DNA from 3 places in the Fusibacter sp. QWL-12 genome. Region 1 is predicted to be linked to each of the others. Evidence: riboswitches for the same ligand, from Rfam matches in the RefSeq annotation. Region 1 holds a riboswitch; each other region holds the start of a gene.
The links. Region 1 has a riboswitch for cyclic di-GMP ahead of AC4PID_RS02910 (GspE/PulE family protein). Riboswitches for the same ligand answer to the same signal wherever they lie in the genome.

Region 1 (10,948 bases):
ACGAAGTCCCCACTTCATATATGGACCAAAAGTCCTATGTATACTATATAGAAATTAAAACTATTTTTCAACTCTTTTAACTAAAGTTGTTCACTTAATACAACCGCTGTAATGAAATTTTAAAGAAAAGACACCTAAGTGTCTTTTCTTTTAAAATTAAAGTGCTATTTTGTTGCAGTTAGTGTTGATCCCGTAAAAGTTACAGTTACTTTATTACTAGCCACAGAAAAAGCTATAGCTGTAGTGCCTGCATACGTTGTTGATTTTAAATCAGCGATAACATCTGCGTCATTTGTATATGCAGTCAAATCAGCAGCATATAAAGCAGCAACATCAGCTGGTGCAGTATTATTTTGAGCATAATACAAAGCACCTGCAGTAGCTAAATTTGCAGCCACAGCTTCATCATTTGCCATTTTTGCTGACTCTGTAAAACCACCAAGTCTAGGAATTGCTATCGCTGCTAAAATCCCCAAAATAGCGATAACTACAATCAGTTCAATAAGGGTGAACCCTCCCGCTCTTTTTTTTCTGAGAGCTTTCATCATAATCTTTTCCTCCTTAACGTTCTATAAGTATACATATTTATTTTAAAGTTCTTCCTTTATTGTACCGTTTTGAGCATGTCAAACATCGGCAACAACATTGAAATAACTATAAAACCTACCACAACTGCCATTACTACTATCATAATTGGTTCAAGAAGTTGAACTAACCTTTGAATAGCTGTTTCTAACTCTTCATCATAATAATCAGCTGCTCGATCTAGCATGTCTTCGAGTGCACCTGATTCTTCACCAATTCCCACCATGGAAACCATCATAGGCGGAAAAATATTCATCCTTTTTAGTAAATTGCTTAAAGCAACACCTTTTTTAATATCTTCAGTCACCTTTTTCATTTCATCAACTATAACAAGATTGCTTGTAACATTAGCTGCGGTTTCAAGCGCTTGAATAATGGGAATACCACTTGCTAAAAGTGTCGCCAAGGTTCTTGTAAATCTAGATGTCGCTATCATAACAACTTGTTTTTTTATAAGTGGTAATTTTAATGCAATGCTGTCAAATAATCTTTTACCATCACCACTTTTAAAATACCATCTAAAAAATGTGACTAATCCACCAATCACTACTATATATATATACCAAAAGCTTCTAATCGAATCACTAACACCTAATAAAAATCTCGTCGGTGCCGGTAGTGGAACACCTGATGATTCAAACATGCCTGTAAAAGTTGGCAAGATAAATGTAATCATAAATATAACAACGCACACAACTAAGATACTTAATACAGCTGGATAAACCATTGCACCCTTTACTTTAGAGTTAATTCGATGTTCTTTAGTGTAATGGATTGACATCCTCTCTAAGACACCATCCAGATTACCAGTCAACTCACCTGACTCAACCATGTTGATCAAAAGCGATGGAAAAACTCTCGTATGCGCTTTCATGGAAGTAGAGAGCACATCACCTTTTTGCACTTGTATGGTCATGGCTTTCACGGTCTTTTGAAGCGTTTTGTGTTCTGTTTGATTGTATAATACATCGAGTGCATTGATTAAAGGCATCCCAGCGTGAAGCATGGTATATAATTGCTTACAAAAAATTGCTAAATCCTTTGATTTAACCTTCTTTTCGAATAATGCTAGGTCTGAAATATCTTGTCCTTTTGCTGCTTCTAACTCAACCTTAATCGGTGTATGACCTTTCGAGCGAATCATTTGAACAATTTCTTCAGAGCTTTCGCCTTTATATGACGTCTGAAGAATTTTGCCTTGCGCATCAATCTCCTTACATACGTAAACCGATGTCATCCTATCCCCCCTGTCTATGTTTTATGGTTCTACCCCAAAATACTAAAATTAATAAGAAAGATTCAGTTGCTTTTGAACCATATCAAAATCAACTGCGTATTTTCTAAGTGTTGGCATGTCGATAATTCTCTTTTTATAAAGATCAATCAACGATGCATCCATGGTAACCATGCTTTGCGATGCACCAGTTTGGATGACATTCTGAATTTGGTGCGTTTTGCCTTCGCGAATAAGGTTACGAATCGCCGAATTTGCTACCATGACTTCAAATGCAGCAATTCTTCCCGAACCATCTGCCTTAGGCAATATTTGCTGTGAAATAACCGCTTCTAAAACTGAGGCAAGCTGTATACGGATTTGCTGCTGTTGATGAGGTGGAAAAACATCGATTATTCTATCAACTGTTTTTGCAGCACCAATGGTATGCAAGGTTGATAAAACTAAGTGTCCAGTTTCAGCAGCTGTTATCGCTGTACTGATTGTTTCAAGATCCCTCATCTCACCTACTAGGATAATATCAGGGTCTTGTCGTAAAGCAGCTCTAAGCGCATTGGCAAAACTTTTAGAGTCATGCCCAATTTCACGCTGATTGACGATGCTTCTATTGTGCTTGTGCAAATATTCTATAGGATCTTCAATCGTAATGATATGCTCGTTACGTTGATGATTCATCAAATCGATCATGGAGGCAAGTGTGGTTGATTTACCTGAACCGGTTGGACCCGTTACGAGTATCAATCCCCTTTGCTTCATAGACAGTTCTTTTATAATCGGTGGCAATCTAAGTTCTTCCATGCTCGGAACATTTAAACTTACCACACGCAGTGCCATTGAATAGCTACCACGTTGTTTATATATATTCACCCTAAAACGTCCAAGACCAGGATTTGAATAAGAAAAGTCTAGTTCTCCCGTTTCTTCAAAGTGCTTAACTTGTTGATCGGTCATCATATCTTGAATGATGTCCATTGTATCCTCAGGCATCAGTCTTATATCTGACATTTGTACCAGCTTCCCATTCACACGCATAATTGGCGGTGATGCTACGGTTAAATGGACGTCTGATGCACCTGCGTCAATTGCAATTTTTAAGATATCGAGTATTTTCATATTTAACATCCTTATTCTTCATCATAGCTGTAGGTCATTCTTAGCATTTCTTCTACTGAGGTAATTCCATCTTTAACAAGCTCTCTTGCAGTTTCGTTCAAAGTGGTCATTCCCTTAGAGCGTGACTTTTGCTTGATTTCATCTATGCTACGATCTAAGCTTATAAGGTTTCTAACATCACGATCCACTACTAAAATCTCGTGGATAGCTGTTCTACCACTATAACCAGTATGATTACAAGAGTTACAGCCTTTACTTTTATAGATCTCTAAAGAAGTGTCAGTAGGTAAACCTAACGCTTTTAACTCCTCAAAAGAAGCTTCATAAGGCGTTTTGCATTTGACACATAATTTTCTTACCAATCGCTGTGCTATAATGCCCACAACTGAAGAGGAAACTAAGTAGCTTTCAATCCCCATATCGATCAATCTTGAAATCGTACTCGCCGTGTCATTGGTATGAATCGTCGAAAGCACCGTGTGACCTGTAATTGCAGCTCTTACTGCTATTTCAGCTGTTTCTGAATCTCTAATTTCACCGACCATGATAATATCAGGGTCTTGTCTTAAAATGGATCTCAATCCATTTGCGAATGTAAGCCCTGCCTTATTATTAACTTGAACCTGATTGATCCCTTCTAGTCGATACTCCACAGGATCTTCAACGGTGATGATGTTTTTAGTTTCTTTATTAAGCTCTTTTAATATGGTATATAACGTTGTAGTTTTACCACTACCTGTTGGACCTGTTACTAAGATGATTCCCTCAGGTACCTTTAAAATTCGTTCTAATTGAAGTAGGTTATAATCTGTGAATCCTAAATCCTCTTTTCGAATCATTAAACTGTTACGGTCTAGGAGACGAATAACTACCTTTTCACCATATACTGTTGGTAATATCGAAATACGCATATCAATAGGAAAACCTTCTATGATCGTTTCTACACGGCCGTCCTGAGGAATACGCTTTTCAGATATATTCAATTTACCCATAATCTTAATTCTTGTAACAAGCGCAGAATGTGTTGTCTTTGAAGGCGTCATCGTTTCTCTTAAATCGCCATCAATTCTATATCTAATTCGTACAATTTTCTCAAGCGGTTCAATGTGGATGTCACTTGCTTTGCTTCTAACGGCTTGTGCAATTATGGTATTTACAAGTCGCACCATTGGGGCATTTGTAACGTCAGAATCTTCTTCAAAATCTTCTTCTGAATCATCTCCAAATTGATTTCTAAACTCTTCAACCGCCTTAGCTGCTCTTTCACTTGAGTCATAATATCGATTTATAGCTTTTGCAATATCTTGCTGAGCCGAGATAACCACATCGATTTCAAGACCTGTCGTTATCCGAATGTCGTCCTTTGCAATCATGTCTAATGGATCAACCATCGCTATGGTCAGCCTATTCTTGTCCATTCGAATCGGTATTGCCATATGTCTACGTGCCAATATCTCACTGATCATTTTAGGTACTTTAGGATCGATATATACGGTGTTGATGTCTACATATGGAATTTGATATTGCTCTTCTAATACATGAAACAATTGATCCTCTGAAAGCCAACCTTGCGCAATAAGGATCGCTCCAAGTTTGTTACCGGTTTCCTTTTGTAAGCTAAGAGCTGTGAAAAGTTGTTCCTCAGATATAATTCCGTCGTTAATAAGTATATCTCCCAGCCTTTTTCTATTTTTCGGCATTTTTGTCTCCTATGTGTAATACTTGTATTATAACTCTTATACCACTATTTTTGTTTTTTAATAGTGTTTTGTCAATGACAGAATCTTCACTCAAAACAATATAATAAAAAAACTGCAGTAATTATATACTGCAGTTGAACGGTCATAGCTTTTGCCTTAGACTTCAAACTTTGCGTCCTACCTTTTCAGGTAGTTTGCCTAATTGATTAATTAATTAAAATTATACACTAAGAAATAAATGATGTAAATCCTAAAATTACCGCTGAAACCTTGTTTTATCGTAAACATAGGCTATTTTTCAGTCTGTAATTGTACTGATTTTTGTTCTAAAATAAATAACTCAAAATACTATTCCCCCAAAATAAAACAATTAAAGATGAAATCACAATAAATGGCGCAAAAGGAATATAGTCATTTTTGCTTTTTTTAAACACTAAAATCCACAAAACACCAAACAACCCACCTAAAAAAAAGGTAATCCAGATGCTTAGAAGCGAAAGTCGCCACCCTAGAAACAGCCCAATTGGGATATATACTTTGACGTCCCCCATTCCGATACCAGCTTTTTTAAACACTGCAACTGATAGTAGGGCTATCACTAGCATTAGCCCACTGGGCAAAACCGCACTAATGAACGGTTCTAAAATGCCATTGGAATAAAACATGTAACCGGCTGTGTAATGAAGCCCCACAGGCAATATACCAGCAACAGCTGCAAAAATCACCACTTTATTTGGAATGATTCTATGATCTATATCTATAAAAAAAACAACTGTCATAATCGCAACAAAAAGCCAAAATAGTAATGTTAAAACAGTGACGCCAAATTTATGAAATACAAGAACAAAAAGTAGCCCTTCAAGTAATTCTACCAATGGATAGCGTACTGAAATTCGTGTTTTACAGTTGTGGCATTTTCCCCTAAGCATAAGCCAGCTGACTAAGGGAATTAGCTCCCAAGCATTTAAAGTATGACCGCAATTACCACATCTTGATCTCGGCTTGATAATGCTTAAATTTTCCGGAATTCTATAGACGCACACATTTAAAAACGATCCGATCGTTATGCCTAAAACAAAAACTATACCGTAGATTACTAAATAATCAATCAACACAGGCATTTTCCTTTCACGTTAGGTTTTTAACTTGACTTACTTAATCAGATTACCTTAAAAACTCGCATGGCACAACTGCTTTAAAGGATTTTTCAAATTAATTCTTTTTTAATAAATTTCTGTACTGCTTTTGGGTATAATAACTTATAGCAATACAAGTGCTAGGAGGCTGTATGGAATCATTTAGTCGTTTGGATGAGTTATCTAAAGAAGTTGCTTTTAGAGATTATTTAAAAGCAAAACGCAAACACATAGCAGAAGAGTTAGCTCAAATGGCTCAAGAAGAGATTCGTCTTCAGTCACAGCTAAAAAAAGAAACTTACGATTATAATAGAATTGAAAAACTTTCAGAGAAACAGCTTGTTACACTATTCTCTGAGCAATACGAAAGTATGCGAGACCAAGAATATCGCGAAATGAAAATTGCAGAGTATAAATACAATTCTTTAATCGAAAAAATGGCACTTGCTGGTGCTGAAATCAAGTCCATTACAGAGCATCTAGCAAATAACGATAGTATCGAACAAGAATATGAAACTTTGCTCAATATTAAGCGTGCATGGGCTTTATCGCTTGGCGTTTCACAAATAGATTCGCTTGAAAGTGAGCTCCGTTTTTTACAAGGCAAGCAAAAGGAGCTCGACGAGGCAATCGTCGCATGTAAAAAACTTATCTCAAGTTTAACCAATGCAAGAGAAGACCTAATTCCTGCAATGAATTGGGGCGTTTTCGATAAACTAGGTGGTGGCTTAATCCCAGTATCGGTTAAAGAGGATTGCATCAATCGTGCCAGTCAATACATTAAAGATTCAAGTCACAAAGCGATGCTATTAGGACGTGAACTTTTAGATTTAAGGCATTACTTTAACTTAAGTGATATACAAGTTAACTCACTTTCAAAAGCATTTGAAACCTTCTTTGTCAACGTTTTAAATGATTTGACGATACAAGAGGAAATTGATCGTGCCTATGAGACAATCTCTGAAAATCACGAACGTGCTGAGGCTATATTACATGAGCTTTCAAAGCTCAGAGATGAAACTCAGACTCGAATCGATGAGATCATTCAAAAAAGAAACGAAGTGCTTTTATCTTTATAAAAAGCACTTCGCAGCATTTACACAAGTTAATCTTAATTCACTTAAATAGCCTTCATCTGTTAGATCAAGTGATTCGACACTCTGAATTTTCACTTTCAGTTTAGTCGTATCACTTTTTTTAGTTTCAACAACAGTTTGAATTTCAGAAAGTAGAGCGACTAACATTTCTAGTATCGTTAAATCTGCCACACCTTTATCATGGCGCATTCGATACATGATAACGTCAAGTGTGTAGTGCGTAAAATCCCTTAGCTCTTGTAATGCACATCTATAATGATCGTATGGGATTTTCTCAGTATCAATTTTGTTAAAATCCCCTATCTGACTGATGACTAGATCAATATCTCCAAATAAGCCTGTGATGTCCTTTTTTAATGAAGTCATTTCGCCATCATCTTCATGTGAAATATATGAATTTAGATATGTCCTTAAGCTTTCAACAATATAAACCAATCTTTTTCTAAGCATATTTGAGTAGAAAAATTTTGAAAAAAGATAATTATAAAATATCGCAATCGCAATACCGCTACCTAAAGCAAGAAGTCTCAGCCTTAAAGTAATCAGCATACTAGGCATCCCCATTGCATCTAATTGTATATACTGTGTCATATAGATTGCAGTAAAAATTGCCACTGGTGAAACAAATCGCCAATTAAACTTAAGTGAAATATACATTGTCGCTGCAACACCAAGCGGTATGGTCAATGCATTCACACCAAACAGACTGACGAGAATCGCAGTAACAACCCCACCTAGTATACTTGCTTTTATCTGATCCAGACCACTTTTAATGCCAATAATATTAATTGGTTCAAGTGTCAGCATCATACCAAATAAAAGCGAAATCATATCTTTACCAATAATGCTATGATTATGGAATAGGATATAGCCTGTTAATATGCTTAAAAATCCTTTTAAGACGTATAAATAAGAATCAAACAACGTCGCTTGTCTCCCTAATTTGATCTTATCTAAGAAATTTTTCATCTTCTTTTTACACCTCTAATTTTTCATTTAATTTTGTATAATAATCTAGTCTTATATAAATTGACTTAAAGCAACAAAATCTCAATATAATTTTATTATAGGTCTTCAAAAGTTTCAATTTATTTAGTAAATAGTAACAACAAATTTAAACACGGTAATTTTGCAAAAGAAAAAGGAAAGTGTCATAATCTATTCACTTTCCCTTTGAATACTAAATGTTTTTCAATTCATCAACGATATTTTTTGCTTGATGTGTTATGGATTTTTGGTCCCCTGAGATTCCGTCTAGTTTGTTAATTTCTAACGAAATTCTTTCATTTTCATGTTTCAATGACTTTAGCAGATCTGAGATTTGAGTTGCAAACTCACTGGTAGAATCAGACATCTTTTGAACCTCAGTAGCGACCACTGAAAAACCACGACCATGCTCACCTGCTCTTGCTGCTTCGATATTTGCATTTAATCCTAATATTTTAATTTGCTGTGTGATCTTATTTACAGCTCTCGTCATCTCATCTGTTTTTTCTATAAACAGGTTTGACTGTTCCGCTGATGCTGCCAAGTCTTTGTTTATCTGGTTTAAATCTTCAGTGATATTAACAATTTTATTCATCTCAGAGTGTAATTTTAAACTTGTTTTATTGATCTCATCCAACTGGAAATTGAGTCTTTTTCTCATATCGATTTGTTTATCAACAATAAACATCATCATTTGTGCAGCGTCTGATTCAATAATCTTTTTAGTTCCACCAAAATGAGAATTAACTAATTCATAAACCTTATGATTACCAGTAGCTTCTACGATCATATCTGCTTTTGAATCAATGTCTCTGATTTCAGTTGAATAATGAATGTTATTTTTCCTTGCGAGCTCTATTCCTGGTGACTGCAAATTTTTATCAATTACCGAAACGACTTCTATCTCATCTATGTCGTTAAACAGTTCAATCAACTTACTACCACCTGCACCAGCTCCTACTATAGCGACCTTCATAAATACCCCCTACACCCTCGTAAACTTCTGTTATTAACTTCTTTTACTTCCCGGAACATTATACCATAAAGCCACTTAAAAGAAATTAGAAACTCGTTAAATATTGTCAATAATTCGCACAATTTCAAAAAGCAAAATGGCCCCCTTTCTTTCGATTGGGGACCACTCTGTATAGAATAGAAATGGGGCTGTTTTACTATGGTAGAACAACTTCTGAGTCAACAAATGCTTTAATAGCCGTGTTGAGCTCAACTACGTACGTTTTAAGTTGAGCAACTTGAATATCGCTACCACCTAAATAGGCTTGAACTGCGGTTACTTTTGCAATTAAAGCTGTACGTTCTGGGTCTCCATAGGTTTTACCATCTGCTAGTAAAGTGTTTGCTTGATTCACTAATGCTTGAACACCAGCTGTAACAAATGCGGTGTTAAGTGCGTCAAGTTCACTAATGTAGGTTTTTAACTCATTGTATTTGTGAGTTGAACCATTTAAATAATTCGTAGCAGCGGTAACTTTTGCTTGTAAATTGGTTCTTGTAACATCGGTATTAATATAATTAACATCTGTCAACAGTGCATTTGACATATTGATTTGTGCTTGTAGTTCAAGTTTTACTGCATCATATAAATCTTTGATATAGACTTTTGATGCATCAAGGAAATAGTTTAATTTCGCTTGCGTTAATGGATTTGTCTTATCTAAATAAGTTTGAATATCATTAATTAAAGCAACTAACGATGTTAAAGGATTAGTACCTTCAACATAATAGGTTTCATAATAAGCCTGAAGTTCAACTTTAACAGCTGCTAGAGTCAATAAATCATCTTCACCTAATACGATATTGTTTTTAAAAGCTTCCATTGCTGTCCAAAGTTTAAAATACTCATTTTCAATGGTTGTCACGGTTTGATTTGAATAATTAGCAACAAATGTGCTCGCAGTTGCGATAGCAGCTTGTAACGTTAAATTCGATCCAACCAGATAATTACCAGGTAAAATACCTTCAACTTGTTTAAATACAAGTGGTGTCACTTCTGGGTTTACATATAATAATGCTTCTGCTGAATCAATCAAATCTTTTAGTTGATCCAATTGATCTTTAAACGATTCAGCTTTTTTAAATAAATCATTGTAAATACCTAAAGTTAATACTGAAGGTGAAGTTACTTTGATGTAGTTGTTAATTTCTGCAATTAAATTATCCAAAGCACCTTGTTTTGCAGGTGTTAATTTAGAATAATAGTTTGCTTTATAGATTAATAGGTCATTGTATAGGACTTTCAAATTATCAATGTAAGTTCCCGATACGATTTCGCTATTATCAAATAGCTTAATTGCATTTAAGAGTTTATTGTATTCTGTTTTAATCAAATAAGCTTTTGAACTATTGTAGTTTGTAACGAATGTTTCTGCATTGGTTACTGCGATTTGTAATTGTTCTTTTGCACCTGCTAAGTAAACTTTTGTATTTTCAGTGGACAATCTTGTTTTTGCACTTACTATTAAAGCTTTAAACGAATCTAGACTTTGTTCTGAATCATAATCGCCATATCTAAAATCTTTAATTTTCTTAGCCAAACCAAATGGGAAATCTCCATTTGCATATCTTTTAGAAAGTCCATAATTAAGGTAGCCTTTCTTAGCTAAACCTTCAGGTAAGCCTAACCAGTTACCATCGCCTAAGCTTACCATTAACTTCAATCTTTCTCTTAGCTCAGCTTTGGTTTCTTCAGTAACTTGATTTCTATATTCGAATTCATCTTTTTCTTGTTCTTTGACTTGTGACTTATCGGTGTCAGTTTTTGGGCTGTTACCTCTACCATTGTTGTCGGCAAAAGTTACCACAGAAACTTGTGAAATAACCAGCACCAAAGCCATCAAAATCATAACCATCGGTTTTAGATTCTTTTTCATTTTGCACTCTCCTTTGTTTCTTTTGATCGACCTTCGCTATAATATACGGAAAGGTTTAATTTTTTCGGTGACAAATTTGAGCATTTTTTTCATCTGTAATCTTTTTGAAATATTTTAATGAATTTTTTTCACATTTTTTGATATATCACCATAACTTTTGGATATAAAAGAATTACAGAACTATCTTATTCTAATGTCATAATCT
Region 2 (10,948 bases), 1.7 Mb from region 1:
GTGCTTCTTCCATATTAAATACTTTTGGTGGTAATAGCTTGATTGCATCATCAGAACCAGATGCTCTAGTATTGGTTAATTTCTTGTTCTTTGTCGGATTGACAACCATGTCTTCTTTTCTCGAATTGATACCAATGATCATACCTTCATACACTTCCGTTCCTGCATCAATCATCATCGTTGCACGATCAGATAAGTTAAATAAGGAATACGCCATCGCTACGCCACCTTGTTGAGAGATTAGAACACCGTTACTTCTCTTAGGTATTTCGCCTCTATATGGTTGGAATTCAAAGAATGATCTGAGCAGAACGCCCTCTCCTCTAGTAACATTGATGAACTCACTTCTATATCCAAGAAGACCTCGAGTAGGTACTAAAAACTCAGATCTAGTAAATCCATCCTCAGAATGCATGCCATCTAGCAAGCCTTTTCTTAAGCTAAGTTCTGAAATAACAGCACCTGAATACTCATCCGGTACGATCGCAATAACGCGTTCAATCGGTTCGTATTTTTGGCCATCTATCATTTTCATAAGTACTTGAGGTTTTGACACTGCAACTTCATAGCCTTCACGTCTCATATTCTCTAAAAGAATCGATAGGTGAAGTTCGCCACGACCAGATACGCGATAACCATCTTGAACAGAATCTAGCGCATCTACTCTTAAGCCAACATTAACTTCCAACTCTTTGTCCAATCTGCTTTTTAAGTGTCTGTTCGTTACAAACTTTCCACTTCTACCGCAAAATGGTGAGTCATTGATTAAAAAGTTCATTGAGAGGGTTGGCTCTTCGATTTCGATCATAGGTAATGCTTCCACTTTATCTGGATCACAAATCGTTTCACCGATTGAAATATCTTGTATACCCGCTATAACGACCATATCCCCTGCGTATGCTTCAGTCACTTCCACCTTTGAAAGACCTTGATAGACATACAACTTAGAAACTTTCGCTCGCTGTTGCGTATTATCTCTTTTACTAATCATCACTTGATCGCCTTGCTTGATTGTACCTCTAATCAATCTACCAATTCCCAGTCTTCCGACATATTCGTCATAATCAAGTGAAGAAATTTGTAATTGTAATGCTTCATCAGAGCTGTCACGATAAGGCTCAACGTGGTTTAGAATAGTTTCAAACAAAGGTGATAAGTCAGTACTTTCATCTTCCATACTTAACTTCGCAATACCTTCCTTAGCGATTCCATACACGATAGGAAACTCAAGCTGATGATCGTCAGCATTTAACTCAACAAACAAATCGAAGGTTAAATCGACGACTTCTTCTGCTCTTTGATCTTTCTTATCTATTTTGTTTATAAATAAAATTGGTCTCAAACCTCTTTCCAGAGATTTTTTAAGAACAAATCTAGTTTGTGGCATAGGCCCTTCACTAGAGTCAACCAATAAGATTACGGTATCAACCGTTTTCATTATTCTTTCTACCTCTGACGAGAAGTCAGCATGGCCCGGTGTATCTACAATATTGATCTTGTAATCATTGTACATAATAGAACAGTTTTTTGAGTAAATGGTGATGCCTCTTTCTCTTTCCAAATCATTACTGTCCATAACACATTCTGGCACGAACTCATTTGCTCTAAAAACATTGCTTTGATTTAAAAATGCGTCAACTAAAGTTGACTTTCCTGCATCAACGTGAGCGATAACCGCAATATTGATGATGCCTTTGTTTTTTAACATTTATATCTCCTAAACTAATAAAGCGTAATATTCAACCTTATAATAATATCTTATTTTTGTTGTAAAAGATATCATAATTTTAAAAAAAGACAAAAAAATAAAAATCTTCGGACATCAAATCCTCAGATTTTACCACAAAAATGTGTGATCAATAAAAAAACTGCACTGCAGTTACCTACAGAACAGTTAAGAAGGCTTAATAAACTTTTGAAACACTATATTCTTTTGCTAATTTATACATAGATACCGTTTTATTTGCTTGAACATAAGATGCATCAACTGTCGTATCTACTGTTTTCCAAGTACCATTAATATAGACTTCATTCCATGCATGATAGACATCACCAGTATTCGTTGAGTAACCTTTTACAAGTTTCGTAGGAATCCCAACACTTCTTGTCATTGCAGCGAATAATGCCGAATAATCATAACAAATGCCATTTTTTGAAGCAAATGTACTATCAACATTTGGGAAGTAACCACTAGTTACAGTTTTAGCTTTATTATAATCGTATTTATAGTTTTTGGTAATATAGTTATAAATCGCTTTTACTTTTGCATCATCAGAAGTTAAATTTTTTGTGAGCTCATATGCCTTTTGTACAGCTAGTGTATCTTCATTCCATTCTATATCTTGAATTGAATTAAGATATACGACATTAGAGTTTGCCAAATTTAACGTAACCGATGTTTTAGTAAGCTCTTTGTAACTATTTCCAGTGGTATTTTGCATCAATCTCACTGTGTAAGTGCCATTTCCAAGTTGTAACGGAAATTGATTAACATCTGTGTCAACGATTGGATAAGAGTATCTTTGACCATCTTTTTCAACTAACAATAAAATTTTACTGCTACTTAATGTGCTATATTCAACGTTTACGATTCCTGTTGCCAAATCTGCTTGAATGGTTTGAGTTGCACCAAAACTGGTAAACGATGCACTGACCAAAACAACTGTCATCACTAATAAACTCAATATTTTTTTCATGTTTCTCTCCCTTCGGTAGCTAGGCTGCCATTCCTTATGGAAAGGCCCTATAGCTTTGCGTCCCATCGTTTCCAATGGTTTGCCGTTATCGGTGAGAGGTTCGTTTCACGTAATGAAATTTTCAAAAAATAGAAAATCTCCTCATTCGGCGACTGGCTGCCACTCCTTTCGGAAAGGCCCTATAGTTTTGCGTCCCATCGTTTCCGATGGTTTGCCTTTGTCGTGAAAAGACATCTCTTCACAGAATATTTACTTCTATGCTAATAGTATACCACACTTCTAATTTTGTACAATTACAAAAACATTACGACTTTTTATGGATTTTGTAAAGCGTGTATGATTAAACGATGCGTTGGGTTCTTTACAGGATCACAGGTAACCAAGGTTAAAATTTTATCTTCATTATTTTTATATAATACAGAAATTTCAGTTGGCTCTACGATAAGGGTCTCATATACGGTGTACTTATAGACCTTATTATCTGTAGTGATTTCAATGATGTCGCCTTTACCTAACTCGTCCAATCGATTAAAAAACAAGCCATATGATCTACCTCTATGTCCCGCTATACCTACATTTCCGATTTCACCAAACTCTGAAGTGCCTGCAATTACAGCAGCTCCTCTATTCAAATTTTTATCTGTTGCACCCATTAGGATCGGCATTATCAAATTGATTTTGGATATTTTAATTTTCCCAATAACACTTTTGTCTACAGTTTTCGCTTTTTCTGTTGTTGCTTCCGTCGATGCCTCTATTGATTCTGTCACATCTGTAGATGTTTCAACTGTCGTTTCTTCCTCACTCGCTTCTATCGCATCACTAGCTTCATAAATTGCCTGTAAAGCAAGAAAATCTGCCTCGGCTTGTTGATCTGCTTCTTCATTTAATGTCAATTGACTGTCATATGCTTCAAGTAACTTGTTTTGCCAATAATCAGCATATAATTTGTCAGCAATTGGGAAAGCAGCGATCCCTAAACCTGCTATAATTAATCCTGTGGATAGCCATTTTTTCCAACTTATCATAATCTGCCTCTTTCAAAATTAGTCGCCGTAATGACGATAGCTGTCTAAAAACATCAGCATTAAACCAGATCCAATTCCAAATACACTTAGTGCAGTTCGAATATAGGGGTCTATCTGTATATTTTTTGTTATCACAATTAATACTATAGTAAATAGTAATACCTTTATACCCATTTTCTTTAGGTTCAAAGCGGCACCTCTTATCCTCTTTATTAATTAACCATATCACAATTGAAAACAAAATGTAAAGAGGGTGTACTATTGCACACCCTTGATTTCTTGAAGACCTTCTGTTATATACTCTCTTAACCATGTGATGACGTCAAGATTATTAATCGGAACCCCATCTAACAACTTTCTAATTTCTTTTGTATTTAAGGTAAACGTCTCATTATTTACTGTGTGCGTGTAAATCATATCCATAGATTCACAGGCATTGATAATCGTCACTAATGTTTCCGGCATATCTCCAAGTGGCACACGATCAATATGACTGTGCTTGAAGACTGCAGTGATTTCAGTTCCAGCTCCAAGTTGTGATTTGATTTCGAAATAACCACCACATTGTTCTGCTGAAGACTTAAAAAGCGGTATACCCAATCCAACCTTTCGCGTCGTACGAGTCGTATAAAAAGGATCAATTACCCTTCTAACAGTCTCTGCATCCATTCCAATGCCATCGTCTTTAATTTTAATCGTCAACCGATCTGTCGCCATATCTTCAATTACAACGATTCTTAAACACTCTGCTTTAGCTGAAATTGAATTTTGTGCAATATCCAAAATGTGTAAAGAAAGCTCCCTCATAATACCTTCCCCAATAAATAATCAATTACTGCTGAACAACTTCTTTCCGATAAATCCATAGAATGAATGGGCTCGCTGATTTGTTCTAAATAATGTGCATCTGAATTATAAATAACTTGAAAATCTTTCGTCAACCCTTCTGATATTGGACTGTTGAGATGTACTTCAACGGTTTTAAATCCTAATGATTCTGGTATGAATCCTAAATTGACGAGTATGCTATTTGACGCTTTGTTTATGTGTGCTGGAACGACACATCCAAAATGCTTTTCTACTAAAGCTTTAACCGCTTCAATAGATAAATCTACCGACATCATTAGTGCTCTTAACTCTTCTCCTGTTTGTTCATCATTATCATTTAATATGAGTTGATGTCCAAATAGTTTAGGCTTATTCAGTATTGGTGTCCTATAAGCTGCTAAAACTTCATTAAATCCTAAAAGATCAGATAAACTTCTAAAGTAGCAGAGTACATGAACCTCTTCTTTTGTTTGAATTTCCATACCTGGAACCAACAAAATGTCAAATTTTTCAGCCACTTGAGCAATCGCTACTAGATTGTCACAAGCGTTGTGATCTGTCACTGCAATTATGTCTAATCCTTTAATGTGCGCCATTCCCACAATATTATTAGGCGTCATATCCTCACTACCACATGGAGATAGACATGAGTGTATGTGCAAATCATAGTAAAGTTTCACTATTTTACTCCAGCTTCATATAAAATCTTAAAAATCTCAAAAGAATCTAGCTCTGTTGATAAAATAACAACTTCTTGCTCATTTGCTTTTTCTAAAATTTCTTGTTCAACTTTAATCCCTTCTGGAATAATAATACAAGCAAAGTCTAATAATGAAGCAACTGCCAATATGTTGTTATGTGTTTGAACGGTTATCCAAGCTGTATCATGTTTACCCTTAGCCATTACCCAGCTCAATAAATCACAAGAGTATGCATTTTCAATTTTTCTATCTAAATTTTCTCCTGATAAGTGTTTAAAACCAAACTTCTCAATCAATTCTTTAACAAACATCTCTATACTCCTCAGCCTAAAATTATAATTTATAAATTCTATGAATCAACATTAGCCTTTAGACTGAGTTTTTAACAAGACACAATCCTCTAGCTTTGCATTGCCACTGACGATGTCCTCAGCGAGAACTCTACAGTTAGGTGCACCACAGGCACCACAATTGATACCTGGTAACATCTGCGTATACTCTTCAATTTTTGCCATTTTTTCTAGTGCTCGTTTGAAATCCGTATCTAATTTAAAAATCGGCATTGGTTTAATAGGTGTATCCCACTCCATATTTTCTGGTATTAAATCAATATCAATGTTTACAGGTACATCCATACCATATTTTTTTGTTAATTTTCTAACGCGATTTTTTCCAATAAATGTGTTTTCAACATTTAAAGGTCCTCCAACGCATCCGTTTACACACGCATAGCCTTCAAAGAAATCTAAGGAGTTGAGTTTTCCAATTTCCATTGACTCAAGCACTTTTATGACTTCGTCAATACCATCAACTGCAATATAATCGTCAATTTCCATCGCATAGCTTTGTCCGCCAACCCTTGCCCAACCAATCCCTTTTCCAGTTGAGCGTTGAAGCGGTTTTATGTCCGTTACCTTATCGATGATTTTCATGACTTTGTAATAGATTTCTTCAGTGGAAACGGCTTCATCAATACTTGATTTATCTATCCCAATTGGATTTTTTATACTTGTGATCTTTGCCGGACAAGGTGAAATATATATGATACCGATTTCATCATCCGCATAGCCTTCTTGTATCAATCTTCTTCTCACATGTCTTGCAGCGATTTCCATAGGCGCTTCAAGTTTAATGATATGATCAATTAAAGCCGGATACTTAATTTGAATGAGGCGCGTAATTACAGGGCAATACGTCGATATTAAGGGTTTATTGATATGTTCCTTTTCTAGCATTGATTTCTCATAAACCGCTAAAATTTCAGCAGCATGTGCCGTATCGTACACTTCATCAAAGCCTAATTTCAACAATGCATTGTAAACCTTGTTCGTATCGTACTCTTCCGCAAATTGACCATAAAAAGAAATCGAAGGAAGGGCAACTGTGTACTTGTAATTGTTCAGAGTATCTATTGAACTGACAAGTGCGCCTTTTGCATGGTAAGGACATACTCTTAAGCATTCCCCACAATCAATGCAACGATCTTGAATGATTCGTGCTTTACCGTCGATGATTCTAATGGCTTGTGTCGGACATCGATCAAGACAGTGTGTGCATCCATTACAGTAGTCTTTTTCGAGCACTACTGAATGCCAGTATTCTCTCATTATTACCTCCAAGTGAGGACTGATTAGTAGGTGACGACCATCTTAATTTGTGTACCAACGCCAAAAGTTGATTCAATGATAAACTCGTCGCTCACTTTTTCCATGTTTGGCAAGCCCATACCTGCGCCAAACCCCATTTCTCTTGCAACAGCAGTGGCAGTCGAAAACCCCTTTGTCATTGCAAGATCAATATTTTCAATTCCTGGGCCAACATCTTCAACGTATATTTCGATACAGTCGGGCTTTATGTATACGTCAATCGTACCACCCAACGAGTGAATAACTAAATTAATTTCTGCTTCATAAGTTGCAATTGCAATTCTCCTAAGAATATTTGCATCAATAGCCAATTGTCTAAGCATATTCTTAATCTTACTTGAAGCCTCACCAGCTCTTGAAAAATCATCTTTTAATATATCATAGTGAAGTTTCATAGCAACATTTGATTCATTTCTCATATAGGCGTTCATAAATCTCAGATCCCCTTGCCTCTGCAGATTAGTATTACGGTTGACTGATTAAATGGATATACCTCTTAATCCATTGTTATATAGTATTCCTGAAACGGTAAATAAAGACTCTCTTGTTGACATTAGCAGTATTTTTTTGTCTTCTGCTAGGTTGATCATTTCATTACATGGTTTTTTCCCTCTTACAAAGAGGATTGCCTTTAGATCAAGCATCTCAGCTGTTCTGATAACCTGTTGATTCGTCAGACCTGTAATCAATAAAGTGTCATCTTCTACATAAGCTAACACATCACTCATTAAATCTGAGCCAAAAGCTGTATTGATCTCAAGTTCTAGACCAGGTTCATATGCTAAAACATCTGCTTTAATTATTTCTTTGATGTATTTTAAGTGCATCATTGCCTCCTATAACTCAAAAGTTAATTATTTAACAATTAACACTTACATTATAGCATCTTTACATTCTGAGTTCAATTTCTTTTATTACAGCTTTTGTGACCGCTTCTACTGACTGATTGGCATCAATCGTAACAATACGTTTTGGAAAGCGTTCAACTAAGCTTAGATAGCCTTCTCTTACGCGTTCATGAAAGTGAAGCCCTTCTAAATCAAGCTTATTGATTTCACGGTCTGGGTTTTGTGCAATACGATCTAAGCCTACTTTGGGATCAACATCTAGATACAATGTCAAATCAGGTAAAAAGCCTTCAGTAGCAAATAAGTTCATATTATAAACCTCATCTATGCCAATGCCTCTAACATAGCCTTGGTAAACCATAGATGAATCGACAAATCGATCGATAATCACCAACTTGCCTTGTTCAACAGCAGGTTTGACTTTTTCAACCAAATGTTGTCTTCTAGCTGCTGCAAACAAAAGCGCTTCTGTTCTTACATCCATTTCTGGTAAATTTTTATCTAAGGTGATGTTTCGAATTTGTTCTGAAATTCTAACGCCACCTGGTTCTCTTGTAATGATAAAGGGTAGACTCAATTCTTGAAAATAAACCGCAATCTGCTCAATAACAGTTGATTTACCAGCACCGTCTCCACCTTCTATAGAGATAACTAAAGGTTTCTTGTTGGACATGTTTTGCTCCTCATTATTAATATACGTACATTATCATTTTAAACTATTTTGCCTTCCTTTACTATAGTTAAAGTCCTATCTCAGTGCCATTTGATATACGTCTATCAAACTCAATAAGCATTTACTTATATATCAAACACTTAACCGCACTAAATTAAAAGCCTTCAATGATTATTAAAAATCTTCAGGCATCGAGCCTTCAGATTTTACCACAAGCGAGATTGTGGCTAAATAAAAAACCTGCAATTACATGTCGCCATATAATTGCAGGTGATTTAACGATTACTTGTCATAGTCAAGGTTTGACCATGATTTATAATTATTTGTTTAATGGGAATTTTTCTCTAGCAACATAGTGCGTATGAAGTAATTCATGCGCTTTATGGCTATTTGGTTTGCCAAGATACTCATCGTATAAGCGTTTGATCTCTGGATTTTTATGAGATTTTCTTACAGTTAAAGCAGCATCTTCTGAATAAAGTGCTTTTGCTCTTTCTGCTCTTATATCGATTACATTTCTAACGTTAGCTGGTTGAATTGGCTGTCCACCACCATTTACACAACCGCCTGGACAAGCCATAACTTCGATAAAGTGGTAATCTGCTTCGCCATTTTTGATTTTATCAAGTAAGATACCCGCATTTGTTGTATTGTGAGCAACAGCAACCTTAATATCCATACCAGCAACATTAACCGTAGCTTCTTTGATACCTTCAATACCACGAACTGCAGTATAGTCAACGTTTTCAAGATCTTGACCGCTTAATACGTCAGCAACGGTTCTGATCGCTGCTTCCATAACGCCGCCTGTCGCTCCGAAGATTACACCAGCGCCTGAATAGTCGCCCATGAATGCATCAAAAGTACCTTCTTCTAATTTATCAAACTCAAGTCTAGCTTCTTTAATCATCAATGCAAGTTCACGAGTTGTAATTGATACATCTACGTCTCTATATCCATTAACTTCAAGCTCTGGTCTTACGATCTCAGATTTTTTAGAAGTACATGGCATTACTGAAATTACGAGGATATCTTTTGGATCGATACCGTGTTTTTCAGCGTAGTAGCTTTTTGCTAATGCACCAAACATATTTTGTGGTGATTTACATGTTGAAAGGTGTGGTAAAAGATCTGGATAGTTAAACTCGATATATCTTACCCAACCTGGCGAACATGATGTGATCATTGGTAAAACGCCACCGTTTTGTAGTCTGTGAAGTAACTCTGTACCCTCTTCCATAATTGTAACGTCAGCTGCCCAGTTTGTATCGAAAATCTTGTCAAAGCCAAGTCTTCTTAACGCTGTAGCTAATTTACCAGTTACATTTGTTCCAATTGGGTATCCAAACTCTTCACCTAGTGCTGCTCTTACTGCTGGAGCTGATTGAACGATAACGTGTTTCGATTTATCTTCAAGCGCTGCCCATACTTTATCGATAGCAGATTTCTCTGTTAAAGCACCTACTGGACAAGTTACCATACATTGACCACAGTAAATACATGGTACATCTTTCATGCTCATTTCAAATGCAGGACCTACAGTTGTTTTGAAGCCTCTGTTTAAGAAATCTAAGATACCAATGCCTTGAACATTTTTACATGCACTTACACAACGACCGCAAAGAATACATTTGCTTGAATCTCTTACGATTGAAGGAGAAAGATCATCAAAAGATGGCTCTCTTTTTTCGCCTTCATAAGGGATTGTTCTGATGCTTAATTCTTCAGAAAGTGATTGTAATTCGCAGTTTTTGCTTCTTACGCATGTTGTACACTCTCTGTTATGGTTAGCAAGTAATAATTCTACTGTATTTTTTCTAGCTTTTCTAACTCGTGTATTGTTAGTGTTAACTACCATGCCTTCACGAACTGGAAGCACACATGAAGCTTGAAGTGCTCTAGCACCTTCCACTTCAACAACACAAACACGACAAGCGCCAACTTCATTGATATCTTTAAGGAAGCAAAGAGTTGGAATATCGATACCAACTGTTCTAGCAGCTTCTAATACTGTTAAGTTACTTGGTACTTCATATTGAATACCGTTTATAGATAAACTTACATTACTCACGATAAGTACACCTCTTTCATATAATCTTTGTTGTCCAACTATTGCTTAACAATAACTTTCTTAGGACATTTTGGAATACAAGCGCCACATTTGATACATTTTGCTTGATCGATGACATGATTTTGTTTCACTTCGCCACTGATAGCATCAACTGGACAAACTCGTTTACAAGCAGTACAGCCAATACAGCCATCTGTGATCACGATTGACAATAAATCTTGACACATACCAGCTGGACATTTTTTGTCAACTACGTGAGCGATGTACTCATCTTTGAAGTACTTAAGTGTAGATAATACTGGGTTTGGTGCAGTTTGTCCAAGACCACAAAGTGATGAGTCTTTTATTGAGTAAGCTAATTCTTCTAATTTAGTTAAATCTTCCATAGTACCGTTACCTGAAGTGATTTTTTCAAGCATTTCAAGCATTCTCTTAGTACCTTCACGACATGGTACAC
Region 3 (10,948 bases), 1.3 Mb from region 1:
GCAAAGGCGCGGATCAAGTGAAGATTTTGATACCGAGTTCAATTGATCTTATTAATTCATTAGTGAATCCGAATTTATCTTCAGATGCGGATTCTTATGTTTATGAACAGTTGACACTATTATGAGAATAATGAAGAGATATATATTTGATCTTGATAATACGCTAGTATATACAGATTCATTAAACAATGATTCTTACAATTATGCATTGAAAAAACTAGGGTTAGCAACAATTAATGATTGTAAAAGGATAACTCGAGATGTTATTTTGAGCAAATATCCAGAACTTAATAGCTTTCAAAAAAATGAAATCATTGAATTGAAGCAAAAGTACTTCATGAATAACTTGAAGAGGACTTCGCCAAATACATCTGTAGTTCAAGTTTTACAAGATCAAAATGTTGAATTATGTATTTTATGGACAAGCGCTGATGAGGCTAGAGTATTTGCAATTCTAGAGCACTACAAAATTTACAACCGATTTAAGAAAGTCTTATTCAGCAGTAAACTTGAAGTGGTTAAGGATATAGAGAAAATCTGTGAAATACTTGAATGTGGGTTTGAACACTTAATTTTTTACGAAGATAATCAGAGAGTAATTCAAGATTTGCAACAGTTAAACCTGAATGTAATATCTGTATGATTCAACGGAACAATAGCAGGATAAAGGTATTATAGAAGTAGTTATTGGAGTTTTTCGAGAAAAATAACCCTCCGCCAAGGAACCAGTGGGTTCGCACGACATCATTTTTGTCTACTCAAGGCACGTGGAAGCGATAATTCTGATGACGCGTAGTGGTTCAGGTGAGAAAAAGTAGATGTTGACCACAACATATAGTGGTTTTGGTCTAAAATTTGGGCAAAAAACAGACGAAAAAATGACGTTTTTTGACCCCGGAAAAAGGGCTAAAATATAGATGACATAGCGGATTTTATGAGTTGAGAGTATAATAAGAGCTTAGAAGCATATGAAATAAGAAATTAAAAAGTTTGAAGGAGGACAATGGATGAGTGAAGAAAAATGTTGCTCTTGTTGCAGTACTGATAGTAAGGATCCTGTAATTGGTGAATATGTTTGCTATTGCAACCATGTAACTGAACAAGATATTATAGAAGCAATTGAAAATGGAGCATTAACTGTAAAAGACGTGATTGATAAGACTGGCGCTATGAAGAACAGCAATTGCGCAGTCAATAATCCAAAAGGGGTATGTTGTTATTCTGATATAGTTTATGTTTTCAATAAACATATGGAAAATACAAAATTATAGATTGTAATGAGTGAAATTTATTGAACTTAAATAATCAATAAATGATAATTTGAAAGGCGAGGCAGAGTTTTTAGATCAACTAAAATGATCTATAGACTCTGCCTTTTTTATGTCCAAAAACAGAAAGTGAGGAAAAAGAGATGGCTAAATTTCTTATGTATGATTCTGGATTACAGGAACTAGAGCAGTTGATGATGCTAGTTCCAAATTTTGTACCAAGAGGAAGCGGTATGGTTGTAGTCCGCGGATTTGTAAAGGAAGATACACATCAAGTATTAAAGTCACTGCCTAACTTATTAACCAAGTAAGCGTTAAATCAGATACTGGATATCTTGATTAATGTTGGAATTGTTAAGCAAACATAAACGATGGGAGTTCTGAACAAGTAATATTAATCCAGCTAAAATTTAATTAATTGAATAATCAATGGCTTAAGCGTATAGTATGGCAATTAAACCGTACATTTTTTTTACTATAACCCAATGGGTCACTTGAAAAACTGCAATATGCAGTGAATCAAGCGGCCTTTTATGCCCAAAATCAGAAAGCTGAAAATGGTCACGTTGAATTAAAAACAATGACTCAGTTCTTCAGTAACTTGAGTACCTAACAGCTCTTCTTATTCCCAATTTTTACCAAAACGAAGTAGTGAGCTTGTTATGTAAAGTATATAAATATAGAAAGGTAAAATGATATATGAGTGTGCATTCATATATGTTGACATTTTTAATATAAATGGTAAAATGAAATTATAATATATGAACGTTTGAACATATAATCATACGAACAAGAGGTGGCATAGTGATCAAAGATTTCGAAGCAGAGCGATGTGACTGTAATGTGCTTCATGAAGATGTGGTGAAGAAGGTAAAATTGAAGATGCCTCAGTACACAGATATGAATGATTTAGCAGAATTATTTAAGATCTTTGGGGATACAACCAGAATTAACATTTTATCTGCATTATTTGAAGAAGAAATGTGCGTATGTGATATCGCATATTTATTAAACATGACTCAGTCTGCGATATCTCATCAATTAAGAGTCTTAAAACAAGCAAGAATAGTGAAGAATAGGAAAGATGGTAAAGTAGTCTTCTACTCTTTAGATGATGAGCATGTAAAGAGAATAATTGATCAAGGCTTAATTCATGTTAATGAAAACAATAAAGGGAGGGCTTTAAATGAGTAGCACAATCAAGAAAGAACTGATACTGGAAGGCTTAGATTGCGCAAATTGCGCAACTAAGATTGAGGATAGAGTGAGTAAACTAGAACATGTTACTTTATCTTCAATGAACTTTGCAACCAAAACACTGACGATTGAAGTTTTGCAGACTGGTGATATCGATCAAGTGATGAATGATACCACTGCCATTGTTGCAAAACTGGAGCCAGATGTAGTTGTTAAAGAGAAAGTTATTACTAAAGCAGAAAAAAAGATTTTGATGCTTATGGGTTTAGGATGTGCAAATTGTGCCTCTAAGATTGAAAAAGAAGTAAAAAATATCGATGGGGTTGTGAATGCAACAGTGGATTTTGTTTCAAAAAAACTCATTATAGAAGTAAGACATAAACGAGAACTACCAAGAATTGTTGAAGAAGCAACAAAAATAGCCGTAAGAATTGAGTCAGGAATTAAAGTGGTTGATATGGAAGTGCACAAGAAAAAAGAAGTCAGTGAAGACAACAGACATGAAGAAAGTGGACATGAAGAAGATGGTATCAATAAAGTAGAGATAATCCGTCTCGGCTCAGGTTTTGTTTTGTTCTTAGTAGGTCTACTGATGAATTTCTCACCAATGATTGAATTGGTAGTTTTTTTAACAAGTTATCTTTTAGTTGGTGGAAGTGTCGTTCTAAAAGCTTTGAGAAATATATCAAGAGGACAGGTTTTCGATGAAAACTTTCTGATGGGTGTAGCAACCATAGGCGCATTTGCTATTGGAGAATATCCAGAGGGTGTTGCAGTAATGCTCTTTTACCAAGTGGGAGAATTTTTCCAAAGTATGGCTGTAAATCATTCAAGAAGGTCAATAACTGCTTTAATGGATATTCGACCTGACTTTGCAAATCTCAAAATTGGTGATAATGTCGAGAAGGTTTCTCCTGAAGATGTAGCAGTTGGAGATACTATTATTGTAAAACCGGGAGAAAAGGTTCCACTAGATGGCAAAGTACTTTCTGGAACTTCTATGTTGGACACTTCAGCAATCACTGGTGAATCGGTTCCTAGAGAAGTAGAAACGGGAGATGATATTCTTTCTGGAACAATTAATAAAAACGGACTTTTGACAGTTTTAGTGACGAAAGAATTTGGAGAATCAACGGTTTCTAAAATTCTTGATTTGGTTCAAAATGCAAGCAGTAGAAAAGCGCCTACCGAGAACTTCATCACAAAATTTGCTAGATACTACACACCAGCCGTTGTTTTTATCGCTCTTGCACTGGCTATAATTCCACCACTAATGATTCCGGGAGCAACTTTTAGCGAATGGATTTATAGAGCACTTGTGTTCCTTGTAGTGTCATGTCCTTGTGCATTAGTAATATCAATTCCGTTAGGTTTCTTTGGTGGTATTGGCGGTGCATCAAAAGCAGGCATTTTGATGAAAGGGAGTAACTACCTTGAAGCCTTGAACAATGTTGATACAGTTGTTTTTGATAAAACAGGAACTTTAACTAAAGGCGTTTTTAAGGTAACAAAAATTGTGAACTTAACAAATCAATTATCCGATGAAGAACTTCTTGAATACGCAGCCTACACTGAAAGCTATTCAAATCATCCAATAGCTCAATCAATTTTGAAAGCCTATAAGAATAATGTTGATAAGAGCATGATTGAAGAGTACGATGAAATTTCTGGATATGGTATTCAAGCGAAAGTTAAAGGGAAAACCGTACTGGCTGGGAATCTCAAACTGATGAAAAAGGAGAATATATCCTTTGATGAAGGTCGTACGAAGGACGAAGTTGGTACGATTATTCATATGGTTATCGATCAAAAGTACTCAGGATTTATTGTTATTTCTGATGAGATCAAGGAAGATTCAAAGCGAGCAATTCAAGAGTTAAGAAAATTAGGCGTTAAGAAACTTGTAATGTTGACAGGTGACAATAAAGCAATTGGTGAAAAAATAGGTCAACAACTTGGATTAGATGAAGTATATTCAGAACTTTTGCCACATCAGAAGGTTGAAAAGCTTGAAATGCTGGAAGGCCGAGAGGGTAGAAAAGGTAAATTGGTGTTTGTAGGTGACGGTATAAATGATGCCCCAGTTTTAACACGGGCAGATATTGGTATAGCAATGGGTGGGATTGGTTCTGATGCTGCAATTGAAGCTGCGGATGTCGTAATCATGACGGATGAACCATCAAAAATTGCAAGTGCAATACGCATTGCAAAACGAACGAAGACCATTGTGTGGCAGAATATTATATTTGCTTTCGCAGTTAAAGGAATTGTACTGGTTCTTGGCGCTGGCGGACTAGCCACAATGTGGGAAGCTGTATTTGCAGATGTTGGTGTTGCTGTTCTAGCTGTTTTCAATGCTATGAGAGTACTTAATTCGAAAACTCAATAAACGCATTGTTGAGTTTCAGGAGGTAACATGCTAAATGTAATATCAAGTGGGTGTCTGCTTCTTTTTGGTAGTGTGTACATTGCGAAATTGTTGCTTTTAAAGTATAGGGATAAAATCCTCGCCAATTCATTAGGTGATAAGGGAAAAGAACGAAATTTGAGCAGAGTTGAAAGACTGGTTAAATGGTCTGTATATACTTGGATTGCAATTTGGATTTTGAATATTTTCGGAATTTCGATTTATGCACCATTGTTGATGAATATGCCACTTAGGTACATTGGTGTGGCATTGAATGCACTTGGAGCAATCTTGTTTTTCATATCCGTTATTGTTATGAACAAGTCGTGGCGAGTAGGTATTGATCACAATAGCACTGCTAAACTAGTGACAAGTGGGATTTACAAATTTTCTAGAAATCCTGCTTACGTTGCCTTTGATACTATGTTTTTAGGAACGGCAATTACTTTTGGAGATTTTGGATTGTTGTTGATAGGTATAGTTGCTGGATTTAGTTTGCACAATTTGATATTGAAAGAAGAATCGTATCTTGAAGAAAAATTTAAAGGTGATTATATAAAGTATAAAAATGATGTTGGTAGATATTTATAAAGAATAAACTTATTAAAATCCCTGAACGCTATGAATCGACAATTCAATTCAGGGATTTTAATTATTTGGTTTATAGGTTAGTAAGCATGAATTGGTTTGACAATTACGGATAATGTGCTATTATAAAATTATATTAAATAAAAGTAACAGTGAAGAGATACTCTTTTCACGATAATGGCAAACCATTGGAAACGGTGGGACGCAAAGCTATAGGGCCTTTCGAATGAATGGCAGCCTAGCCACCGAATGAGAAGATTTTCTGTTTTTTGAAAACTTCAATAAGTCCATATTGTGATGAGTAACTCTCAACGATAATAGCAAACCATTAGTAATGATGGGACGCAAAGCCATAGGGCCTTTTAAAAAGAGGCAGCCGTGCTACCGAAAGGAGAGTTATTATGAAAAAAATAATAAGCATTTTAATGGTTTTAATGATTTTAGTTGGAAGTTCAATACAATCATATGCTTCAACACAAGCGCTCCAAGCTGATACTGATAATGGATTAGTAAGAGTTCAGCTTGATGATGTAGACGGTGCTAAAATGCTGTTATTAGTTGAAAAAGATGGTGTACGATACTCTTATCCAATTACTGATACAGATATCAATCAATTTCCACTTCAATTGGGAAATGGCAACTATCTCGTTAGAATTATGCAAAATACAACCGGCAACAGTTATAAAGAGTTATCCAGAATTGATGTTACATTAGAATTAGAAAACAACAATAATGTATTTCTAGCATCTATACAAGACATAGAGTTTGATGATACTTCATTACCTATCGTCAAAGCCAAAGCATTAACAAAAGGATTAAAAAATGACATCGATAAAGTTAAAGCAATATATAATTATGTAAATCAAAATATTAAGTATGATTATACAAAAGCAAAAAATGTTAAAAGTGGTTATTTTCCAGATATCGAGTCTACTTATATCACAAATACAGGTATTTGTTATGATTACGCTTCAATTGTAGCTGCGATGCTTAGAAGTGTTGGTATTCCAACAAAATTGATAAAGGGTTATTCAATTCCAACGAAAGACATCTATCACGCATGGAATGAAGTATATGTCGATGACGAATGGAAAATAATAGATACTACAGTTGACTCTGCATATGTTCAAGCAAATTTGAGTACAAAAATGTTTAAATCATTTACTGATTACAAGGCATCTAAAATGTACTGATATAATCTTCGATTTTGATTTTTAAGAAGTCATTGTCGTGTTTATTAGTCTCTGAAAATCGTAAATGGATGAGCTATCGGAAACAAATTTGATTCAATAAATTCATATTATTACTTGTCGGGCCCCAAAAGTCAATTATGCAGATTTCTGAATTAGGGATTTGATTTTTGACAACAATGAAGATTTATGAAAGTATATTGATAGAGCTCACATTAGCAGAAAAGCGTGAATGCTTTGAATTTGATTTGAATTGAATAGTCGAATTAATATTTGAAAAGTTATGAGGCAATTGTTTAAGGTCAACTATAATGACCAATAAGCTATGCCTCTTTTTTTATTTTAAAAATCTGTGAAAAAGAGTCATTCATAAACAAGCCAATTGTTTATTTAGCTTATGTAAGAATCAAAGTTATATGAATTTAAAATGGATTTGAAGCCGGGGTCAAATAGTTGATTCCGGTTTTTTCATATCAAAAATTAAACGAAAGGATGGAAAATTTATGAGACAGAAAGAAAAACGCATTGGTATTGTTGCACTCGCCTTCTTGATTCTGCTATGTAGTGGAATCTATATTGCTTACCGACTTCATCCGGAAAGTTTTATAGGAAAGGACGAAATTATCACACGTGGCGAATACGCTGCGATTCTAGCAAATGAGATTTCGCTTGATATCTCAAATTCAGAAAAAGAACCACCAAGTTTTTCAGACATCGATGATCATTGGGCAGAGAAATACATTGAGGCTTTAGTAGATGCAGGAATCTTTGATCTAGCAGACTATCCAGATGCTTTCAAACCCGATGAGCCAATTACCCGTGCTGAAATTATCAAGCTTCTAGTGAAAATTAAAGGTTTGGAAGATGAGGCAATGAACACTCAAGGGCACAGTGGCTATAAGGATCAAGAAGTCATCAAAGATGAAGACAAAGGCTTTGTAATCATTGGTCGAGAGAATGGAATCATTGGAGATGAGGAGGATGATAAAATCAGGCCAAATGATCAGGCGACCAAAAGCGAAGCGGAGGAGATGACAGAGAGTATTAATCAAAAGCCGATTGAAGAAAAGCCTACAATACCATCACAAACGCCTGATACGACAACACCAGAACCAATTAAACCGACTGAACCTGAAACTCCCACAGACCCAACGACAAATCCAGAAGAGAACATGCCACCTATAACACCAACTCCAGACTCTAGTGGTGGAAGTTCTCACGATAAATCTGATAGAGATTCTTATCATCCTACAGCAGAGGTGAAGTTTGAATTACCCGAAGTAGTCCACACAGACAATGAAATTGAAGTGATGCCTATGTGGAAATACATGAATAGCTATACTTGGACACTGTCTAAAACTGATGTAGATGGCTCTGAAAAGTCTATTGAGATGAAAGATGCTGTTACAGGCGCACTTGGACTGGAGGGTGGCACCGTTAAGTTTATGGAGTACGGTCAATATACTTTGACAGCCACCGCTAAAAATGCCAGAGGAAAAGAAACTGTACTATCCATGCAAATCAAAGTATACCCAGTTATCAATATGAACTTTGATATGCCTGAAACAACGCACACTGATAAATCAACAACCATCACATACTCGTTAGAAAATCTATATGGAAACAACATCGAGTGGTCAGCGATAAAAGATGGTGAAGTAGCAAAAATAGCTGACATCTTTGACGGTGAACTTGGAAATGAAGGTGGAACCTTTGTTTTCAGGAACAAGGGGGAATATACCCTAACTGCATGGATTAAGGACGCTACTGGCCGTATATTTTCACATACGGAATCCACAAAAGTTTATCCTGTTGCGGGAATTTCATTTAACCTTCCATCCGTGTCTCATACGGATAAGGAACTTAATCTTTCAACGGTCCTAATTGAAGCAAATAACATGAACGTTGATTGGATCCTACTGAAGAATGGCGAGGCAGTTGAACTTTCAAATGAGCTCGAAGGTAAGCTAACCAATGAAGGTGGAAATATTCGTTTCAAGGATAAGGGCGTGTATATGCTCATTGGAAAATTAATCGATGAAACCAATAGAACATTTGAAGTTTCACATAGCATAACAATCTATCCCATTGGTTCTGTTGGATTTTATGCACCTGAAATTACGCATACAGATAAGACAATCCACGTAGAAACCCGATTTGAAAATCTCGGAGATGCATCAATTCAGTGGTCACTATCCAAAGATGGTGAAACAGTTGAAGTTAAAAATGCAATTCAAGGTGAACTTGCTGATGAGGGAGGCTTCATCAGCTTTGTAAATAAAGGAGAGTATGTTCTTAAAGCATCCTTCACTGATAAGGCAGAAAGAAGTTACAGTTACTCAGCTCCAGTCAAAGTGTATCCAGTCCCGAGCATCTCGTATACTTTGCCTAAAACGGCTCACACAGATACTGTAGTCCAAGTGGTTCCTGAAACCTCAGAGATGGATGGCCTTAATGTTCAGTGGTTACTTGAGAATGGTTTTGGATTCCAAGATTTTGGAACGTATGTTAATGGAACGCTTGATAATAATGGTGGTTCTATAAGTTTTAAACATGCTGGAACTTACGAATTGATTGCTCGCATTACTGATGAAACAGGTCGAGTATTCCTATTTGAAAACGGTGGTAAGATTGAGGTTCTGCCAGTGCCGAACATTTCATTTGAACTTCCGGAAACGACACATCTCGACCGTACCTTAGATCTTAGAACAAGAGGAAATAACAATGTACTTCCGGTGAATTGGTCAATCATGAAGGATGGTGAGTTAGTAAATTTATCTGACGTTATTGATGGAGCCATTAATGCCTATGGTGGACAAATTCGTTTTACTCAGACTGGAGAATATACACTTACTTCCTCAATGACAGATGCTCTGGGAAGAGTATTTTCTTATACAGCATCAACTACAGTCTATCCAGTTCCGGAGATTTCACTTTCTGTGCCAGAGACTTGGTATGTAAGTGAGATGGGGGCAATCAGTGTTACCGGTACTTATATTGATAACCTCATTACAGAATGGACTATTATAAAGGATGACGGTGGCTCTGAACCTTATTCCAATTTTGCAACTGGTGAATTAAACAAACAAGGTGGCAACCTAACATTCCCTTCAAAGGGCCAGTATGAACTAACCCTAACAATGGCAGATACTTCTGGTCGAAGTTATGTAAATAGTGGTAGGTTTACGGTTTACCCAATCCCTAGCATGAGCACTTCACTGACACCAATCAGTTACAGTGGTGATGCCATTACCGCTACAGCACTTGGTTCAGAACTTGATGGTATGGACATTGAATGGCTAATTTCTGTTGATGGTGGTGAGGAAAAGCCATATGCACAATGTGTAACAGGCTCGCTAGGTGAAAATGGAGGCAGCTTTACAGTCACTACAGATAAAACAATCTCTATTAAGCTGGTTGCTGAGGTGACAGATGTTAATGGTAGGAAATTTACTTTCACATCTAATACTGCGACAGTCAAGCCGGTAGCAAGTTTTAGTTTCTCAGCTCCACAGACTGTTCACGTTGGTGATAGCATAAACGTTTCTATGCAGTCCTTATCTGGACTTGAGGGTAGGAATCTTAATTGGTCTCTATCTCAAGATAGCAATCCAGAGAATTATTCTGGAACATTATCAAATAGTGGCGGTAGCATTGTCATAAACAAAACCGGCAACTATGTTATAAAAGCTAGTACTATTGATAGCACCGGTAGAGAATTCAGTTTTTCCAAGAGCATCGCCATAACAAACACAGCACCTAACAAGCCAATCGCTAGTGCTGTTGTAACAAGAACTGCACTGAACTCTAAGCTAAAGGTCAATATTTCAGCCACAGCAACTGATCCAGACTCAGATGCATTCACACTTGAGTATTCAGGCAGTACGGCAGACAATTATTATCCTGTAGGAACTCATACTGTAAAGGTTAGAGCAAAGGATAAATGGGGTCTATATTCAGAATGGACAAACATCACTTTTACAGTTACAAACTCTGTACCTACTACACCAGTGATTACACGTACACCAGACGGAAACAGTGTCGCTCCCGGTGTACCAATAACCATTACAGCATCGAGCAGCGATCCTGATGGTGATGCCATCACATATGTTTGGGAGGGACGACCTTCACAAACAAGCACAGCTTATCCACTGGGTAAAAATGTTGTTCGCGTCAAAGCAGTAGATTCTACTGGAGCAGAATCGCCATGGGCAGCTATCGTATTCTTTGTTGCTGATCCTAATAGTGGCGGTGGTATGACGCTAAACGGTCCTGAATCCGTTATTCTTGAACAGGGG

Region 2: linked by a shared signal. The riboswitch ahead of AC4PID_RS12995 (transglutaminase-like domain-containing protein) and the one ahead of AC4PID_RS02910 (GspE/PulE family protein) in region 1 are both predicted to bind cyclic di-GMP.
Region 3: linked by a shared signal. The riboswitch ahead of AC4PID_RS14730 (transglutaminase-like domain-containing protein) and the one ahead of AC4PID_RS02910 (GspE/PulE family protein) in region 1 are both predicted to bind cyclic di-GMP.

Annotation. Positions count from the first base shown of each region.
Region 1 is NZ_CM178745.1:495,229-506,176, forward strand. It holds gene AC4PID_RS02895 (type II secretion system protein) at 165-548, opposite strand; gene AC4PID_RS02900 (type II secretion system F family protein) at 605-1,822, opposite strand; gene AC4PID_RS02905 (type IV pilus twitching motility protein PilT) at 1,871-2,932, opposite strand; gene AC4PID_RS02910 (GspE/PulE family protein) at 2,944-4,632, opposite strand; cyclic di-GMP riboswitch class I at 4,759-4,841, opposite strand; gene AC4PID_RS02915 (prepilin peptidase) at 4,959-5,747, opposite strand; gene AC4PID_RS02920 (hypothetical protein) at 5,921-6,847, shown strand; gene AC4PID_RS02925 (aromatic acid exporter family protein) at 6,842-7,834, opposite strand; gene AC4PID_RS02930 (methyl-accepting chemotaxis protein) at 8,046-8,828, opposite strand; gene AC4PID_RS02935 (hypothetical protein) at 9,025-10,743, opposite strand.
Region 2 is NZ_CM178745.1:2,693,557-2,704,504, reverse strand. It holds gene typA (translational GTPase TypA) at 1-1,708, opposite strand, end outside; gene AC4PID_RS12995 (transglutaminase-like domain-containing protein) at 1,905-2,696, opposite strand; cyclic di-GMP riboswitch class I at 2,708-2,790, opposite strand; cyclic di-GMP riboswitch class I at 2,841-2,922, opposite strand; gene AC4PID_RS12990 (class D sortase) at 3,011-3,724, opposite strand; gene AC4PID_RS12985 (hypothetical protein) at 3,743-3,913, opposite strand; gene AC4PID_RS12980 (ATP-binding protein) at 3,983-4,531, opposite strand; gene AC4PID_RS12975 (PHP domain-containing protein) at 4,528-5,232, opposite strand; gene AC4PID_RS12970 (DRTGG domain-containing protein) at 5,232-5,564, opposite strand; gene AC4PID_RS12965 ([Fe-Fe] hydrogenase large subunit C-terminal domain-containing protein) at 5,616-6,860, opposite strand; gene AC4PID_RS12960 (ATP-binding protein) at 6,884-7,330, opposite strand; gene AC4PID_RS12955 (DRTGG domain-containing protein) at 7,379-7,726, opposite strand; gene tmk (dTMP kinase) at 7,788-8,420, opposite strand; gene AC4PID_RS12945 (NADH-dependent [FeFe] hydrogenase, group A6) at 8,740-10,491, opposite strand; gene nuoF (NADH-quinone oxidoreductase subunit NuoF) at 10,530-10,948, opposite strand, start outside.
Region 3 is NZ_CM178745.1:3,069,872-3,080,819, forward strand. It holds gene AC4PID_RS14695 (DNA-processing protein DprA) at 1-125, shown strand, start outside; gene AC4PID_RS14700 (HAD family hydrolase) at 122-643, shown strand; gene AC4PID_RS14705 ((2Fe-2S)-binding protein) at 1,008-1,271, shown strand; gene AC4PID_RS14710 (hypothetical protein) at 1,412-1,579, shown strand; gene AC4PID_RS14715 (ArsR/SmtB family transcription factor) at 2,076-2,462, shown strand; gene AC4PID_RS14720 (heavy metal translocating P-type ATPase) at 2,455-4,854, shown strand; gene AC4PID_RS14725 (methyltransferase family protein) at 4,882-5,463, shown strand; cyclic di-GMP riboswitch class I at 5,630-5,710, shown strand; cyclic di-GMP riboswitch class I at 5,770-5,849, shown strand; gene AC4PID_RS14730 (transglutaminase-like domain-containing protein) at 5,862-6,653, shown strand; gene AC4PID_RS14735 (S-layer homology domain-containing protein) at 7,154-10,948, shown strand, end outside.